3 regions of the Amphritea sp. GJ51-11 genome follow, and region 1 is predicted to be linked to each of the others. Evidence: predicted binding sites of a transcription regulator. Region 1 holds the regulator's gene; each other region holds the start of a gene.
The links. Region 1 encodes FNR, which switches genes on or off when oxygen is low (the NO sensors DNR and NnrR bind a similar motif). Its sites were predicted from a motif close to TTGATNTANATCAA; they were not measured.

Region 1 (6,283 bases):
CGGTGTTAATGTCCGGTGAACTGATGCGCTTACCTCAGGCTCTACGATTGGCTCGACGCACCCGTAGCAACATTCGCCAAAATCTGAGCTGGGCACTGTTTTATAACCTGATCGCTCTACCCCTTGCTGCAGCCGGCATGATCGCCCCGTGGATGGCGGCAATCGGCATGTCAGTAAGTTCGTTAGTGGTGGTCGGCAACGCCCTAAGGCTGACTAAACTTGGCCGCCCCGATCGGGTAGAATAGTCACAACAATCTGAGTGAAGCACTGCTATGTCAATTATCTACCTGCTTATTCCTATCGCTATCATGCTGGCGGGTATCGCTATATGGGGTTTTTTCTGGTCAGTTAACAGCGGTCAGTTAGACGACCTTGAATCCCCGGCTCACAGCATTCTCTATGACGATGATGAACATCTCATTCCGGACGAAGCCAAGCCCAAGCAACCTAAGCCTGCCGACAAAACGCAATGACCGAACCCGTAACGGCTCTTACGGCCCTCCTGCTCGGCTTACTCGGTAGCGCCCACTGCTTAGGCATGTGCGGCGGCATCTCTAGTGCCGTATCCATGGGCATCGACAAAAAAAACCAACGCCCGCTGTTGCTGCTACTCGGATTCAATCTGGGGCGAATCTCCAGTTACACCGTGGCCGGCGCACTGCTCGGTAGTCTCGGCTGGCTTATCAGTTCCCCGGACGTGTTTATCGTGCTACGCACATTAGCGGGCCTGATTCTGATATTAATGGGTCTCTATGTAGCACAGATCTGGCGCGGCTTGGCCTATCTGGAAAAACAGGGAAACCACCTCTGGCGACATATTCAACCCCTCAGCCGAAAACTCTTACCCGTGAGCAATCCCTTACAGGCTCTAGCGCTGGGTGCACTTTGGGGTTGGTTACCTTGCGGGTTGGTCTACAGCACCTTAATCTGGAGCGCCACGGCCGGCGACTGGAAAGTGTCCGCGATGATGATGGCCTGCTTTGGTTTAGGCACGGTACCCGCTATGCTCGCTACCGGTTTGCTCGCCAATCAAGTGCAAGCCTTACTTAAAAACAAAAAAGCACAAACCATTGCTGGATTGCTAATTATCCTGTTTGGGCTATATACCATTCCTTGGCCGGGGCTTGGCGTGAACCTTTATTGATTGGTATCAATACGGGTTGGGGAAAAATCCTTATAATCGCCTCCCTTTGCAGTAAGAGTGAGAAATGTTGTGAACCAGAACAACCTGATTAAATGGGATCTCGATCTGATCCGCCGTTATGACCTGTCCGGCCCTCGCTACACCTCTTACCCTACTGCAATTCAGTTCGACCCTGAGTTATCGGCGGTAGATCTGGTAAACACGGGCCAACAAACCGCCGATAAGACAGCACCGTTATCGCTCTATGTGCACATTCCATTCTGTGCGCATGTTTGTTATTACTGCGCCTGTAATAAGGTCATCACCCGTAATCGAAAAAAAGCTCAGCCCTATCTCGATACCTTATATCAAGAGATGACCCAGTTATCTCAATGGTATTCTGATGCTCGTACGGTTGAACAGCTACATCTTGGCGGCGGCACACCCACTTTTATCAGCAATCAGCAGATGATTGAGCTGATGCAAAAGCTCAGAGAAAATTTCACCCTGCTAGATGATGATTCCGGTGATTACTCCATCGAGATTGATCCCCGCGAAGTGGATCATGAGATGCTTAAAGTGCTCCGAGAGATCGGTTTTAACCGGGTCAGCTTTGGTGTACAAGATATTGAGCTAAAAGTGCAGCAGGCGGTTAACCGGGTACAACCGGTTGAAGAGATCGCCGATGTACTCCATGAAGCCCGTCGTCTCGGCTTCCGCTCCATCAATATCGATCTGATCTACGGCCTGCCACACCAGACACTGGCCAGCTTCACCAAGACACTGGACACCATTATTGAGTTGAGCCCTGACCGACTATCCGTGTTTAACTATGCCCATATGCCGGATCGTTTCCGTTCTCAGAGCCATATCAAAGCCGAAGATCTGCCTAGTCCCGAAACTAAACTGGCGATTCTAGAAACCACCATCAGCAAGCTGATGAGTGCTGGCTATGTTTATATCGGCATGGATCATTTTGCTAAACCTGATGACGAACTCGCCTTAGCACAACAAAACGGTAAACTTCATCGTAACTTCCAAGGGTATACCACCCACAGCGATTGCGACCTAGTGGCGATGGGTGTGTCATCGATCAGTCAGATCGGTGATGTGTATTATCAAAATGAACATGATATGAGTGCTTATACCAGCGCCGTCGAAGCGCGTACAAACGCGATTAAACGGGGTGTCACACTTAGCACCGATGATCGCATTAGACGAGCTGTGATCACCCAACTTATCTGTCATTTCCAGCTCGATATGGCCGCTATCGACGCGCAATTTGATATCAACTTCGCCGATTATTTCGCCGAGGAACTGCAGGAACTGCAAAAGTTCACCGGCGATGGCTTAGTCGTCCTCGGTGATAAGCGTATCGATGTTACCCCTGCCGGACGCTTACTTATCCGCCGCATCTGCATGGCCTTTGATGCTTACATTCCTAAGCAGGAAGCAACCAAAGGCTTCTCCCGCATCATTTGATACGGGAAATACTTCACCCTGCCGTTGATTTAGTAGATAATCACTTATAAGCACTATCTAATAAATCAACGAAGACAGGACATAGTTATGGGCAACCATAAGGCATCAGAAGGGAAACTACACAGCTTAAGACAGGTGCATTGCAATACATGCAGCCTGAGCTCTTTATGTTTACCTGTGTCCCTGAACATGACTGAAATCGATCGGCTCGATAATATTATCGATAAGAGCCGCCCGCTGAAAAAAGGCGATCACCTCTTCCATCAAGGTGAGGCCTTCTCTTCTGTCTACGCTATTCGCGCGGGCACCCTTAAAACCTATACTCTGACCAATGAGGGTGAAGAACAGATTACCGGCTTTTACTTCCCCGGCGAAATGGTCGGCATCAGTGGTTTTGATAGCGAACAATACCCTGTTTCAGCAAAAATTCTTGAAACAACCACCGTCTGCGAAATCCCTTTTGAACGGCTCGATGAGCTATCAGGACAGATGCCAGAGTTGCGCCGCCAGATCCTACGGACACTGAGCAAAGAGATTCGTGATGACCAGCAGATGATGCTGCTATTGAGCAAGAAGAATGCTGAACAACGCGTTGCGACCTTCCTAATTAAACTATCGACTCGCTTCAAATTGCGTGGTTATTCAGAAACCCAGTTCCGTTTATCCATGTCGAGAAACGAGATCGGTAACTACCTTGGCTTAGCCGTCGAAACCGTTAGCCGTATTTTTACCCGGTTCCAAAAAATGGAGCTGGTACGGGTCGATGGTAAAGAGATCGAACTGAGCAACCTCGAAGAGATCTATCGTCTATCCGGTGAATCTCAAGACATTCCGATGTCTGAGAACAAAACCTGTCCGCTCGACTAAACCTCACTTGCAACATCCTAATACCCGCTCTTTAGCGGGTATTATTTTGATCGTACTGGCCCCTGATCGGGCTACTCGATATTAGCCCTACTGTTTTAAGGTACCCCCGATGAGTTTCGATGAATGTTATATAAAGTCAGTTATGCGCACGATAGCGGACTGGCCAGAACCTGGCGTCATGTTCAGAGATATCACCCCACTGTTTAAAGACCCCAAAGCCCTGAGAATGATTGCCGATGCCTTTATTCAGCGCTATATCGATACCGAAGTCACCCATATTGCCTGTATTGATGCCAGGGGGTTCTTGTTTGGTTCAATCATCGCTTATCAACTCAATCTGCCATTAGTGCTGGTACGAAAAAAAGGCAAACTGCCGGGTAAAACTATTCATCGCGAATATGCCCTTGAATACGGCACCGCCGCCGTCGAAATGCAAGTCGATGCGGTCGCTGCTGGCGACAAAGTGCTGATCTTTGATGATCTGATCGCCACCGGCGGCACCATTCTCGCCGCCAGCACCATTATCAAAGAGCTCGGTGCTGAAGTGTATGAAGCCGCTGCTCTTATTGATCTACCCGATCTCAACGGCTCAGAGCTGATTCAGCAAAGCGATATTCCTGTCTTTACCTTATTGGCCTACGAAGGCCTTTAATCCTCTACGCATGTCACGGGCACCCAACAACGCGCTCTACACCGAGCAACGGTGCCCCAACGCTAATCACCTTAATATTATCAAGATCAGTTCTGTCCCACCGCCGGATATCGCTTTACAATAGCCACTCTTTTTTTATCTGTTATTAAGGGCTTATTCTCATGTGGTTCAAAAATGCCATCTTTTACCGTTTCACCCAGCAGTTTAGTTACACCCCTGAAGCCCTTGAAGAAAAACTCAGCGAGAAAGCCTTTACCCCCTGTGGTAGCCAAGAACTTAGCCGCTTTGGCTGGGTAAGCCCCAGTGGCGATCTCTCCGAAATGCTCGTACATGCTGGCAACGGCTTTATGCTGATCGCGGCACAAAAAGAAGACAAAATCATTCCCACCCAGGTGATCCGTCAGCAGCTGGATAAGAAAGTGAAGCTGATCGAGGATGAGCAAGCCCGCAAGGTCTATAAAAAAGAGAAAGACCAGCTCAAAGATGAAATTGTTTTGGACTTACTACCGCGCGCATTCAGCAAGTTCCAAACGACTTGGGCACTGATCGCCCCAGCACATAACCTGCTTATCGTTGATGCCAGCAGCCACAAGCGCGCCGAAGAACTACTCAGCCACCTACGCAGCTTATTAGGCTCTCTGCCGGTTGTATTGCCGGATGTTAATCATGCCCCTTCTGCAGTCATGTCTCATTGGCTAGAGCAGCCAGAAGAACGTTACACCGGCCTAGAACCACTGGATGAGTGCGAGCTGAGAGACAGTGCAGTCGAAACCGGCATTATCCGTTGTAAAGGCCAAGATCTTGATAGCGATGAGATCCGCCACCACCTTGAAGCAGGCAAACGAGTCGTCAAACTTGCACTGGAATGGCAAGAGAGCCTTAACTTCATTTTGCAGGATGACCTGTGTATCAAACGGATTAAACTCTCGGATCAACTGAAAGAGAAGATGGATCAGGACAGTCCTGATGAAGCCTTTGCGCAATTTGATGCCGACTTCGTACAGATGTCACTGGAACTCACCCGCTTGATTCCAGCACTAACCGAAGCCTTTGGTGGTCAAGCCCAGCGCCCTTAGAAGCGACCGGCTAATGTCACGCTAGTGTCATCATCACGTTCAAGCCGGTCGCACTGACCGGTTTGATTCTCCAGTTACACCGCAAAATACTTCGCGCAAATAACTTGTTTTGTTACCCGCAATAGAACTTAACTTCCAAAGTCAATAACCGCGTCATTGTCGCCCCCATTGTCACGTTAGTATTTAAACTTAGTTAACCACTGTGTAGACTAGCCGCATCCAGCAGATCAGGGCCATTCCGTGAGCAAAACTTACAGCGTAAAAGAGATGTTTTACACCCTTCAGGGTGAAGGTGCACAGGCCGGACGGCCTGCGGTTTTTTGTCGTTTTACCGGCTGTAACCTCTGGTCCGGGCGTGAACAGGATCGCGCCAAAGCGGTCTGTGATTTTTGCGACACCGACTTTATCGGCACGGATGGTCAAAACGGTGGCAAGTTTGCATCAGCGGCAGCCTTAGCCCAAGCGGTTAAAAGCTTCTGGCCTGACACCACTACTGGCCAACAAGGTCAGCCCTATGTTGTCTGCACCGGTGGTGAGCCGCTGCTGCAACTTGATACCGCTTTAATTGACGCACTGCATCAGCAAGGGTTTGAGATTGCGGTCGAAACCAATGGTACTTTACCCGTCCCCGACGCCATCGACTGGGTCTGCGTTAGCCCTAAAGCTGATGCTGAACTGGTGCAGCGCAGTGGTGATGAACTTAAATTGGTCTACCCTCAGCCCCTTGCCCTGCCGGAACAATTTAACAGCCTAGGCTTCACTCATTTCTACCTGCAACCAATGGATGGCCCATTGCAGCGCATGAACACCCAGGATAGCATCCGTTTCTGCTTAGCCAACCCTCAATGGAAACTCAGTTTGCAGACTCATAAATTATTGGGTATCGACTGAAGCAGATCTCAGGCTTACCGGCCAGTTACGCCACACCACCAGTAGCAGTGCTGGTATCTGCATCAAGATGCCATACAACAATACCGCCAGAGACATCTCTGGCTGTTGTAGTAAGGCACCTGTGACCATCAAAGCAGTACCCGCATTCTGAACACCCGTCTCAATACTCAATGTTAGGGCGGTAGCGGTATC
Region 2 (6,283 bases), 130 kb from region 1:
TAACTGCAAAAGCGAAGAGAGCATTAGTCAGTTAAGCGACTATTAATAAGATGGCGTTGATACCGTCAGGGTGTCACGTCGTCGATCATGTTAATCGTAGACGGTTTGTTATAGAAAGCTCATTAATATTGCAGTGCCTGTCCCAGACAATATAGATAAGAAACGAGTCCGTCATGTTTAAACGATTTTACAACTGGTTGGAAAACCGGCGCGTTATAAAAATGGGCTTTACTGAGCAAGAGTGGGAATCGGCTATTGCGGATTGGCCTGTGATGGCGCGCTATCGAGGTGCAGAGCGAGAGGTCTTGCGAAAGATGAGCTTTCGTTTTCTGGTTCGAAAGCAGTTTGAATCAGGTGCAGAATTCCAATTTAACCGTGAGATGTGTTTAAAAATTGCTACGATGGCCTGCGTTCCGATTCTGCATTTAGGTTTGGATTGGTACGATCACTGGCATACCCTTATTTTATATGAGGGAGACTTTGTCCCCAATCGTCCTTATCGCACTGATGATGGGGTCGTGCATGCTCAAAGCCCTGGGTTGAGCGGCGAAGCATGGCTTAGAGGGCCCGTTATTTTATCTTGGCAATCAGTGTGTGAAAGCGGTGTGCATACTCGACAGAGTAAAGCGAGTAATGTCGTCATACATGAATTAGCTCACAAGCTAGACATGCTACGTGATGGTGCTAATGGCGCACCACCGATGCATCCTGATATGAGTGCAGGTGAGTGGCATGATATTTTTACCGCGGCTTGGGATCGTTTACAGCATGATTATAAAAAGCACCGTCCACTTCCCTTAGATGATTATGCTTTAACAAGCCCGGCTGAATTTTTTGCCGTCTGTAGCGAAACCTTTTTTGAAGACCCTCATAGTGTGAAGACACATATGCCTGAAGTGTACCGGCTGCTTAGCCGATTCTATCGGCAAGAGCCGTAGGGGGCGCTATACCGAGTTATAAGGATTTCACAGTCAATCCGATTAACGCCCAGCCAGAGCGTTCCTCTGATTGAAGAAAATCTTGCTTACATTTACCCAGTTGAGAACTGCCTGTCCAAGCTAATAGTTAGCGGGCGGAGTGGACTCTTTTGGACTACATTGTTGGATAGTGGATCAGCTTGTGAGCAAGAGTGAAGCGTTATTATTCAGACTTTGATCCCATACTCCAGTGTCGTGAGATAACAGACTATCCTGCCTGGACAATAGTGAGCATGCTGACACGATGATCAACATGTTGCGTTTCAATTTCATAAGTTAGGGAGAAACGAATGAATCAAACATATCGTGCAAGGGTCTACGCAATATTGTTACTGCTGATGTTATATGGCTGTACACCGCTTATTGGCCCTCATAGTCCTGCGGCCTATGAGAACGCCACTTCTCTGAAAGCTGAAGTTTTAACCGTTCTAAGTAAAGCGAATACACCCTATGTGGACAATGAAGCGGCGATCGATGCGATTAAGCTTAAAGCAGAAATGGCGTATGAATTTGTCAAAGGGGTGCCCGGTAGTCGGTTATCGGCTAGACAGTGGGAGATACTTAAAGACCCCGAAGGTGATCTTTTAGGTAAATTCTTTAAACGCTGGCAGGAGCGTGGAACCCTTTCTAACATTCTTATTCAAGAATATAAGGCGTTAGCGGCGGATGCATTTGACGAGATCATTTGCTTAGAAGCCAATAAGAATGAAGCGACAGACTGCAGCGTAAGAGGAGCACCTAATCATGGCTGATTTCGATGATTTTTTAGCGGCGTTAAAAGACAATGCCGCAGTATTAGCAAAAGAGACCTTTGATGGTTATGAAGCTCAAGCGAAACAGGATGCCGAGACATTTATTGATAAAGCAAAAGATGATCTGAAACGCTGGACGAAGTTACTTGCCGACGGTGATATCAACGAGGAGGACTTTAGTGATCTCGTCAATGCTAAAAAGGCGCTGGCCGAAATGTTTGCGCTTCGTCAAGCCGGTCTCTCGCTGATTAAATTAGAAAAATTCCGTAAAGGCTTTATCAATCTGGTGGTCGATACGGCCTTTGAGGTGTTTGTTTAAACTTGCAGCATCTCTTGTTACCCCGCCTTCATGTCAGTCGGTAGGCAGTATCGCTGTGGCCTATCGGCAATCTTCTCTTCTAACGACGATGATCCAATAGCATTTATATCGGCCAGTTTTGCAGAGAAATTTATACGTAGCAGGCCAACGATCATTATTTTCGGTTAGAATATCGGCCGGTCAATCGGCTGATGAACAGGCAGCGTTCACGCTTAATGCCTTCTTCGCCCGCGGCCTTCATTATTTATAGCGCATACAAAAGGACATCGTATGACAGAGCTAGGGTTTTATCTCGGCCTCCTTATAGCCATTATTGGGTCAATAGGCTTAATCATTGCGGCTTTCAGAACCAGCATTCTGTGGGGATTAGCTGTTTTGTTTCTTTGGCCCTTTTCCATCTTTTATTTGTTTTTTCATTGGCAAGAGGCGAAAGGCGCATTCAAATTACAGCTGTTTGGATTTCTCATCCTTATCGTCTGTGCTTTTATCAGTGAGTGCGATGCATCTTCATCGGTTAATGTCGTCCACTTAGGTGGGCATTCTGCCAAACCCACGCATGGCACTGCAGCGGCGTCTAATATCACGCATCGATTTAGATGTGATGGCCGGCAGTATTGCAGCCAAATGCACTCCAAAGCTGAGGCGGTATTCTTCATCAACAACTGTCCTAACACGAAGATGGATGGAGATCATGATGGCCGGCCTTGCGAAAATGATTCTAGATTTTAGGGTATTACTGCTCGCCGTGTTATTACGTTTGTTATAAGGAAAGCATTAATGAAGCGTTGTTTTAAGGTGGTTAGTGGGGGGGTTATTTCATGGCTAATGGTTGGCTGCACGAATACGCCCCTGTTGCCTAATTCACAGCATTTCCATGAAGTTTCATATCAATGTGAGCGAGGTAGCGCGATGGTTCATTTCTATCCGCAACAATCTCGGGCGGTACTTATTCGTGATAATCAGGCGATTGAGTTACGACAGGAGCCCACTGCGTCGGGCTTCCTCTATAGCAATGTTAAGGTGAGTATCAGAGGCAAGGGGGATCGTATGTCTCTGGAAATAGGACGGATGATGCCCATTGCTTGTCATGCTGAATAACGGCCGCATTATTGGGCTATGGCATTACCCGTTTAATGTCTTATCAGGCGGGTGAAGAGCTGGATAAAGGTACATTGAAAATGTGTGTTAACCCAGTATGAAGAGGAGCCTTTATCCGTAAACATCATTCATATGGAAGGTCGTCGGGTTAATGCGAAAACCCGCCGTTTTATCGATTTGGCCGTGCAGACCTTAAAGCAGAACCCTTTTATTATTGCATAACCTTGCTGCTCAATATCGGGATGAATATCTGCGTTTTTATCAAGCCGTTATTTCAGGGCCTGTTCCAAGTGTTTTAAATGCCAGTTAAGTGCCAGTCACCGACCACGTTGACTCTTGTTGTGCATCAATGCGGGCAGAGTGTTTTCTTCTTATAGTACTTAAGGTGTTATCCGCCTTAGCAAAACTTTACATAACCTTACATGAAAGGGCTTATTTGTGTCGTGATGGGCTGTGTAGAATAGGGTTCCGGATTTGAGCAGGTGACCACGTCTGGTGTCGGTCGCCTCTTTGTTTGCCGGGTATGTAACGGTGCCCTCGGTCCGGTGTTTTAAATGGAATTTACTGAAGACGATCGATCATGAAACAGATTAAAATTTTCTTTGTTGCGTTGTTGTTGATATTGACTGCGGTATGGCTGTTGGCTGATAGCTTGCTTCCAGAACCGTTCACCTATTTCAGTTTTCGTCATGTGTTTGTGCAATACAGTGGTGTTATCGCCATCGGTGTGATGAGCATTGCCATGATGTTAGCGCTGCGGCCGAAATGGCTTGAACCCCATCTGGATGGGTTAGATAAGATGTACCGCTTGCATAAGTGGCTCGGGATTACCGCGCTGGTGGTCTCAGTGGTTCACTGGTGGATGGCTCAGGGCACTAAGTGGATGGTTGGCTGGGGCTGGTTAGAAAAGCCGGAGAGAGGTCCGCGTGGTACTGAAACACTGGGCTTTATTGAAGACCTGTTTCGCAGTCAGCGAGGTTTTGCCGAGTCGGTCGGCGAGTGGGCGTTTTACGCAGCGGTAGCGTTGATCTTGTTGGCATTAATTAAACGCTTTCCTTATCATCTGTTTATTAAAACTCACCAACTGATCTCTATTGCTTATCTGGTGTTGGCTTACCATGCGTTAATCTTAATCGAATTTGATTATTGGTTGCAGCCTGTGGGCTGGGTGATGGCATTGTTGTTAGCTGGCGGCAGTATTGCGGCGGTGCTCGCATTGACAGGGCAGATAGGTAAGGGCCGCAAAGCGCAAGGGGCTATTGATGGTTTAACCTACTACGATGATCTGCGAGTGCTTGAGGTGAGTGTGTTGATGAAGCAGGGATGGGCGGGTCATCGCGCTGGTCAGTTTGCTTTTGTCACATCCAACCGCAAAGAGGGGGCTCACCCCTATACCATTGCTTCGGCTTGGGATCAGGATGATGGTCATATAGTGTTTATCACTAAAGCACTGGGCGATCATACTAGTCGTTTGCGGGAGACGCTAAAAACTGAGATGCCGGTGACCGTTGAAGGCCCCTATGGTTGTTTCGATTTTGGTGATCCTCAGCCACGGCAGATTTGGGTCGGTGCCGGTATCGGTATTACGCCATTTGTGGCGCGTCTTAAAGAGCTGGCTAAAACCCCCGGCGATAAGCCGATTGACCTGTTTCATTGCACCGCCGATTATGATCAGTCGGTGATCGAAAAACTGACCGCGGATGCAGAAGCGGCGGGCGTTAAACTGCATGTGCTGGTGAGCGGTAGAGATGGCCGTTTGGATTGTAATCGAATCTGTCAAACAGTGCCCGAGTGGTCGTCTGCCAGCGTGTGGTTTTGCGGCCCGTCTGGTTTTGGTTTCTCGCTGCGAAAAGATTTTTTGGCGCAAGGATTATCCGCCAAACACTATCATCAAGAACTGTTCCAGATGCGCTAAGTTAGCATTGATCGCGTGAATGATTAGAGTGTCAAACAGGCTAAAAATACTGCCGCTTGCTGGCCTATAAAAGGGCTGGCAAGTGGCGTTTTGGGTTGCCATAACAAGACGGAAGATTTTTTGCGTGTTACATGGTCCAGATCAACAAATAATGGGCAACCTTGGACTATAGTTAGTTTCTCGAAGTGGTTTTTATATTTTATTTTTCGATAAAGGGATTGTTTTAATATGGCTATTCATGAATTTTTTGTTCCCAATGTATCCCTAATGGGCGAAGGCTGTTTTAGTAAACTGCCTGAGCGGGTAAAAATGCTAGGCGGTAAAAAACCGCTGGTTGTGGCGGACAAAGGTATGACGTCGTTGGGCTATACGGCGCGCTTGACCGAGTTGTTACAGAGTGAAGATATTGCCAGTGTGGTTTATGATGACACCGTACCTAACCCAACGGACACTAACGTGGCTGATGGCGTGGCGATTTATCAAGAGAATGATTGTGACATGCTGATCTCTTTAGGGGGCGGTAGCGCACACGATTGTTGTAAAGGTATCGGGCTGGTGGCTTCTAGCGGCGGCACTATCCATGATTACGAAGGTTTAGATCAGGCGACAGCGCCATTACCACCTTACATCGCGGTCAATACCACTGCCGGTACTGCCAGTGAAATGACGCGCTTCACCATTATTACCAACACTTCTAATCATGTGAAAATGGCGATTGTTGATTGGCGAGTAACGCCCGATGTTGCCATTAATGATCCTGCTCTGATGGTCGATATGCCACCGGCACTGACCGCAGCAACAGGCATGGATGCGCTGACTCATGCGGTCGAAGCCTATGTTTCTACGGCGGCAACACCCATTACCGATGCTTGTGCGATGCAAGCGATCCGCTTGATTGGTAAGTATCTGCGCAACGCGGTTGCTCGTGGTGATGATATGGTGGCTCGAGATAAGATGGCTTACGCGGAATACCTCGCGGGGATGGCATTCAATAATGCGAGCCTAGGCTATGTGCACGCGATGGCCCACCAACTGGGTGGTATGTATAACCTGCCACATGGCGTGTGTAATGCTTTGCTGTTACCACATGTATGCCGAGTAAATATGATCGCCGCGACCGAACGCTTTGCGGATATTGCCGATGCTCTGGGTGAAGTGACCGATGGCCTGTCTGAACGGGATGCGGCGCTGCTAGCGATTGATGCAATTGAAACGCTAGGTG
Region 3 (6,283 bases), 1.7 Mb from region 1:
TCGGTGGCATCATGGCCAATATCCCGGAAGCGGGTTTGGCGATGTCTGCAGTTGAGAATGCCATCCATCTGGGTGGCCCTGAAATGTTGCAGACCTTAGCTGCTGCCTTGAATATTGGTAGTGCCGAGCCGGAAGCGGTAACGCACGCCTATCATGCAGCGGATGCAGCTACCCATACAGCAGCGGTTTATGCGGCAAACGATCATGGCTTTAATAACGGTATGTTGTATAACTTCTATACCGTTGCGATTGCTTCAGGTGCCGCACCTCTGCTGATCTTTATGGGCGTAGGCGCGATGACCGATTTTGGTCCGTTGCTGGCGAATCCAAAAACATTGTTCCTTGGCGCTGCAGCACAGTTTGGTATTTTTGCCACCGTGCTAGGGGCCGTAAGTCTGACGACTTTGGGGGTCATGGATTTCACCATTCAGGATGCTGCGGCAATCGGTATTATCGGTGGTGCGGATGGCCCGACGGCGATCTATGTGGCGTCTTTGCTGGCACCTGATCTGCTCGGTGCGATAGCGGTAGCGGCCTACTCCTATATGGCATTGGTGCCTATGATTCAGCCGCCGATTATGCGTGCGCTGACCACTGAAGCCGAACGTAAGATTGCCATGGTTCAGTTGCGGCATATCTCTAAGCCTGAAAAGATCATGTTCCCTATCGTATTGTTGATTTTGGTTGCCTTGTTGCTACCGGATGCGGCACCACTATTGGGTATGTTCTGTTTCGGTAACCTGATGCGAGAGTGTGGTGTGGTTGATCGTTTGAGCGATACGGCTCAGAACGCTTTGATTAACATCGTGACCATTTTCTTAGGCTTGTCAGTCGGTTCTAAACTGTCTGCGGATAAGTTCCTTGATCTGCAAACCTTGGGTATTCTGTTGTTGGGTGTTGTTGCATTCGGTATCGGTACTGCCTGCGGTGTACTGATGGCGAAGATTATGAACAAAATGGCCGGTGGTAATTCAATCAATCCATTGATTGGTTCTGCTGGGGTATCTGCGGTGCCGATGGCTGCGCGGGTGTCCAATAAGCTGGGTCTTGAGGCTAACTCTCAAAACTTCTTGTTGATGCATGCGATGGGACCGAACGTAGCCGGTGTTATCGGTTCAGCGGTGGCTGCAGGTGTGATGATCAAATTCGTAGGCTAGACCTTCGATACTAAAAAAACCGCCTCCGGGCGGTTTTTTTGTTTTTAGACTAAGTCGTTTGAAGTGATTTGGAGTGAATTAGGCGCTGGGTTTACTCGATGTTGTCTGTTAGCCCGCCGGAACGGGCTGTGGTGCGTTAATATCCGGCTAACACTTCTAAGTGTGCCTGTACGCTAAACGCCAGTGAGACAGGGTTGTAGCCGCCCTCAAGCACGGAGACGATTCGCCCACCGCAGGTGGTACGGGCAGCATCCATTAATAATTGGGTCGCCCAGCGGAAGTCCTCTTCCGTCAGGTTGAGGTCGGCCATGGGGTCTTCATGGTGAGCATCGAAGCCTGCGGAGATAAACAGAATATCGGGCTTATGCTGTTGTATGGCCGGCAGCCAGACCTTTTCTAATTTTTCACGGAAAACTGACGCCCGGGTGTGGGCTTCGATAGGGCAGTTGACGATATTGTCCCGTTGGATATCGGCATAGCGTTCTGGATAGTAGGGGTGCTGAAAGGTCGAGCATACTAATACTTCAGGCTTATCTTTGAAAATATCGACTGTGCCATTACAGTGATGTACATCAAAATCGACAATGGCCACCCGGTTAACATTGGGTTGCAGCAACGCATGCATAGCACCGATGGCAACATTGTTAAAAAAACAAAACCCCATGGCTGCATTGTGTTCAGCATGGTGGCCGGGCGGGCGTACGGAGCAAAAAGCATTATCGACTTTTTCTGCGAGTACCTGGTTAGTCGCTAAAATAGCAGAACCCGCCGCGAGGCTAGCGGCATGTAAGGAATCAGGGCACAACGCGGTATCTTCGTCGGCGTAGAACACGCCTTCTACCGGCACTTTCATTTCTAGCCGTTTTTGGTGCAGATTAGCATGGGCCAGTTGGATCTGCTCAGGGGTCACATGAACTGACTCCATCTGTTTTAGATGCTCAATCAACCCGGTCTTCTGCAGAACTTTTTGAATCGCCAGTAGGCGAATAGGGCTATCTGGGTGTTCCGGCCCCATATTGTGCAGACCATGGTCAAGATGAGTAATAAATGCAGTAGTCATATCTGATCAGATTCTTTTATTTATATTTAGTTTACTGGAATAACACTGTGGCAGCGCTTAGTCAAAAGTTGTAGGTAATAAATATCGAACCCGGTCTACCGTTGATCTATGTCAGTACCTTGTTGCCCGGAAGACTATATTATTCTTTCCACAGCATAGAACTGTATTTAGCACCGAGTGTTTCACCCTACACCCGGTGCTTTTTTTGTCTGCATGAAACAGATCCCGTTTTGGTATGTTTTCCCTTTCTCCTTGGGCACGTGGCTCTTATACTTGACTGAACTCAGTTTTAAGACAAGGTAAGCCGTGGCCGCTGTGCGTAACAACTCAACCGATATCCGGATCGACTATACGGACAAGCATGTTCTGTTAATCGACAGCAGCGGTAATATGCGGGCAACGATCTACTATATGTTGCGCGAGCTGGGTATCGGCAATGTTAAAGCCGTGACCATCAATGACAAGATTATTCCGTTTATCGCGCAAAACGATTTTGATGTCATTCTGTTGGGGCATAACGCGAGTGATAGTGTCACGGGAATTGAAATCTTGGAAGAGGCACGCTTTCGTGGCTACATCAAACCGAGTGCTGCTTGGGTGTGTATGACCAGTGATTCATCCCAAGAAGTGGTGCTCCACGCCATTGATAGTCACCCCGATGACCTGATTACCAAGCCGTTTTCGATAGAAGAACTGAAATACCGACTCGACCATATTATGCGTCGCAAACAGGCATTGCGGCCCGTGGATCTGGCGATCGAGTCTGGCGCACGTTATCAGGCCCTACAGATCTGCGAAGCGTTGATCGATCGGCAGCACCCGGAATATAACCACCTGCAAAAAGTACGCGGTACTCTGCTGCTGGATCTCGGAGAATATGAGAAGGCGCGTGAGCTTCTTGATGGTATTTATTGGGAATCTCGGGATAAAGAGGCAGGGCTTTATCTCTGTCGCGCCTATTGCGGTTTAGATGATCTGACCGCCGCAGAACAATTACTGCAAGAGTTGATTAGTGATAACCCTTTGTTGATCGCCGCTTATGATCTGTTAGCTGAAGTCCATGAGAAAATGGGAGACTTGGTACAGGCCCGTGAAACACTCAAAGAAGCGACTACCCGCGCACCTTTAGGGATACCGCGGCAGATGGAGTTAGGACGGGTTGCGATTCAGACTCAGGAGCTGGATCTGGCCAAAGGAGCCTATCGACGTTCGATTTCGTTAGGTAAGCACAGTTGTTATCGTTCCGCTGAACCCTATCTCAAGCTGGCTAATCTACGGCGTATGGAAGTCAAAAGTAGTGATGATAATACCCAAGAGCAGATCGAGCGAGAGGTTGATGGGCTGCTGATTAGTGCCCGTAAACAGTTTCCCACGGACAGAGAAGCTGAGGTGCGGTCATTTCTTATTCGTAGTCAGATGGCTGAAGATCTTGATGATGATAACGAAAAGGAACGTTTTCTACGGGATGCCAAACTGATTAATCGTGAGTTAGATAATCCCATTGATATCGACCGTGAACTGTTAGTGATGTCGGGTGAGGCGTTGCCGGTGCTGGAGAAAGTTCAACCCGTGACTGCACAGCAGGATGCTCAGGTTAAGCAGCTCAATCCGGATATGAGTGATAAAGCCAATCGGCTGGGTATTAAACACTACCTATCGGGCAAGATCGGGCTGGCGATCAAATCGTTCGGTGCAGCGGTAGATTTCGATTTTAATAATAAAGCAGCGGTTTTAAATCTAGCTCAACTGTTTCTCGAAACCGCCCGTGATGGCACTGACCGTCGTGAAGGGCGACTGAAGATGGTCGATCGTTATCTTAATCTGGTCGAGCATGCTGTCATGGCGCCTGATCTGGATAATAAGAAACGCTTGCTGCAAAAGTACCGAGCTACTCCTTTGGCTGAACTTCCTCCTTCCTCCCTCGGCCCGCTGCTAAAGTAGTTTGTTGATAGCGCTGATATCGCCCGTTCAATCACCAGGTAAAAACCGAATATTGATAGCACCGAGAAAATGATAGTATGGGCACCGTCTCTGTTCATTTATCTGTATTTTAAGGCTCTGCTATGCTGCTTCATAATCGCAATATCATTCGTGTCGCCAAGGGTGACAGTGTCGCTAACTGCATCATTGTAAAAATGTGTTATGACTATGCTGTCGTTAAGTTTGAAGGTAAAGAATACCGTATCGCTTATGATGTGATCGATGAAGTGGTAGGGCACGAGCTGTTGGTCAGCATTGAATAACCGAGCGGATTTCAGCCTTGCGCTGTTGTTAGCTTAGCTCGATTGTCGGTTTCAAGTTTTGCTTTAGGCGGATGACACCCCGTTAGGTTAGGTGTCATCCGTTTTTAGCTTATTGGTTAGCTCGTGCTGGGCGAGGTATGCGATAGACCATGGTGTAAAGGACTGGTACCACGATCAATGTCAGAATCGTCGCAAAGCCCAGGCCAAACATGATGGTGACCGCCATCGATTTAAAGAACACATCGAATAGTAGTGGGATCATCCCCAGGATGGTTGTAATGGCCGCCATGGCCACGGGTCGCACCCGGCTGATAGCCGAATGGAAGACCGCTAAATAAGGCTCCTTACCCTGAGATAGCTCGAGGTTGATCTGATCAACCAGGACAATACCATTCTTAATCAGCATGCCTGACAGGCTGAGTAAGCCGAGTAGCGCCATAAAGCTAAACGGCGCATTCATGACCAATAAGCCAAACGATACCCCGATGAGTGCCAACGGTACGGTCGCCCAAATAACCAAGGGTGCTCGTACCGAATTAAACAGCAGTACCGTAATGATAAACATGCACAGATAACCCAGTGGTAAGCCACCGAACAGCGCTGCTTGGGCATCACTAGATGATTCATATTCGCCGCCCCATTCGAGTGTATAACCCGGTGGTAATGGAATCGCTTCAATGCCTGGACGAACCCGGTTGAACAGGGTAGCGGCGGTTTCATCGCCGAGTACATCGTGATCGGCCATTACCGTAATCGTGCGCTTACGGTCTCGGCGAATAATCAGCGAATCTTCCCAGTCTGTTTTAAAGCCGTTGGTTACCTGTGTAATGGGTACATAAGCGTTAGTGGCCTGACTGTAGACTTGCAGCTCTGGTAGGCTGTCAATCGTTAGACGCTCTGCCTGAGGGGCTCTGGCGATAATCGGCAGTAATTTAGTGCCTTCGCGGTAGAGGCCAACCTGTTGCCCTGAGAAGGTGGTCAGTAGTAAGGTATCGATATCTTGTTTGCTGATACCAACGCGGCGAGCCATCGCTTCATTAAATTGGGGCCGAATGACTTTGCTCCGTTGACGCCAATCGTGACGAATATTGCGTGCCCCAGGATCGGCCTTTAAGAGTGTGACAGCCTCGCTGGCTAAACGCCGCAATTCATCCGGATCAGGGCCACTGAAGCGAGCTTCGATCTTGGCATCGGTGGATGGACCAATTTCCATGCGCTTGATTTTAAACTGTGCCTGTGGGTAGTTAGCGTTCATATGCGCTCTTAGATCGGTCATTACGCTGGGCAATGCATCTCTATCTTGCACCCGAATAATAAGCTGGCCAAAGGCCGCATAGGATTTTTCCGGTGCATAGGTCAGCATAAAGCGTGGTGCGCCTCGTCCGGTGGTACTGGTTACCTGTTCAACCTGTTTGTGCTGCAGTAGATAACGCTGAATCGACTCGACATCCGCTTGGGTTTCACGGATATCAGAACCCTGATAACGCCAGTAATCCAGATAAAACATCGGCGTGTTAGATGGCGGAAAGAACGATTGTTTTACCTGACTGAAGCCCATGATCGCTGTAGCAAACAACACCACCATCATGATAACGGTGAGAAGACGAAAACGCATACAGAGGTGTAACAGCGCTTTATAGACCGTAAATATAACCCCTTGATAAAGCTCGGCATCAGTTTCGTCGGTATTGCGCACGGTGGCATTTTCTTTAAACATCAGGTCGGCGAAAAAAGGCGTGAGGGTGATCGCGGTTACCCAGCTGAGCAGCAGTGAGATCAGCAACACCCAAAACAGACTGCCGGCAAACTCCCCTGAGGCATCT

Region 2: the regulator FNR is predicted to act here: its motif matches at 3,483-3,496, upstream of AC0L4K_RS07945 (ferredoxin reductase family protein).
Region 3: the regulator FNR is predicted to act here: its motif matches at 2,319-2,332, upstream of AC0L4K_RS16260 (histone deacetylase family protein).

What each region holds. Positions count from the first base shown of each region.
Region 1 is NZ_CM147881.1:1,945,458-1,951,740, reverse strand. Features, by position in the region: gene AC0L4K_RS08555 (heavy metal translocating P-type ATPase) at 1-245, shown strand, start outside; gene ccoS (cbb3-type cytochrome oxidase assembly protein CcoS) at 273-473, shown strand; gene AC0L4K_RS08545 (sulfite exporter TauE/SafE family protein) at 470-1,144, shown strand; gene hemN (oxygen-independent coproporphyrinogen III oxidase) at 1,214-2,605, shown strand; gene fnr (fumarate/nitrate reduction transcriptional regulator Fnr) at 2,693-3,472, shown strand; gene AC0L4K_RS08530 (adenine phosphoribosyltransferase) at 3,582-4,124, shown strand; gene rdgC (recombination-associated protein RdgC) at 4,286-5,200, shown strand; gene queE (7-carboxy-7-deazaguanine synthase) at 5,468-6,091, shown strand; gene AC0L4K_RS08515 (bile acid:sodium symporter family protein) at 6,074-6,283, opposite strand, start outside.
Region 2 is NZ_CM147881.1:1,817,766-1,824,048, forward strand. Features, by position in the region: gene AC0L4K_RS07915 (6,7-dimethyl-8-ribityllumazine synthase) at 1-35, shown strand, start outside; gene AC0L4K_RS07920 (M90 family metallopeptidase) at 174-938, shown strand; gene AC0L4K_RS07925 (hypothetical protein) at 1,268-1,729, shown strand; gene AC0L4K_RS07930 (hypothetical protein) at 1,722-2,048, shown strand; gene AC0L4K_RS07935 (excalibur calcium-binding domain-containing protein) at 2,319-2,777, shown strand; gene AC0L4K_RS07940 (MliC family protein) at 2,826-3,146, shown strand; gene AC0L4K_RS07945 (ferredoxin reductase family protein) at 3,727-5,061, shown strand; gene AC0L4K_RS07950 (iron-containing alcohol dehydrogenase) at 5,290-6,283, shown strand, end outside.
Region 3 is NZ_CM147881.1:3,614,627-3,620,909, reverse strand. Features, by position in the region: gene AC0L4K_RS16265 (sodium ion-translocating decarboxylase subunit beta) at 1-1,157, shown strand, start outside; gene AC0L4K_RS16260 (histone deacetylase family protein) at 1,294-2,217, opposite strand; gene AC0L4K_RS16255 (response regulator) at 2,533-4,158, shown strand; gene AC0L4K_RS16250 (hypothetical protein) at 4,281-4,460, shown strand; gene AC0L4K_RS16245 (efflux RND transporter permease subunit) at 4,570-6,283, opposite strand, start outside.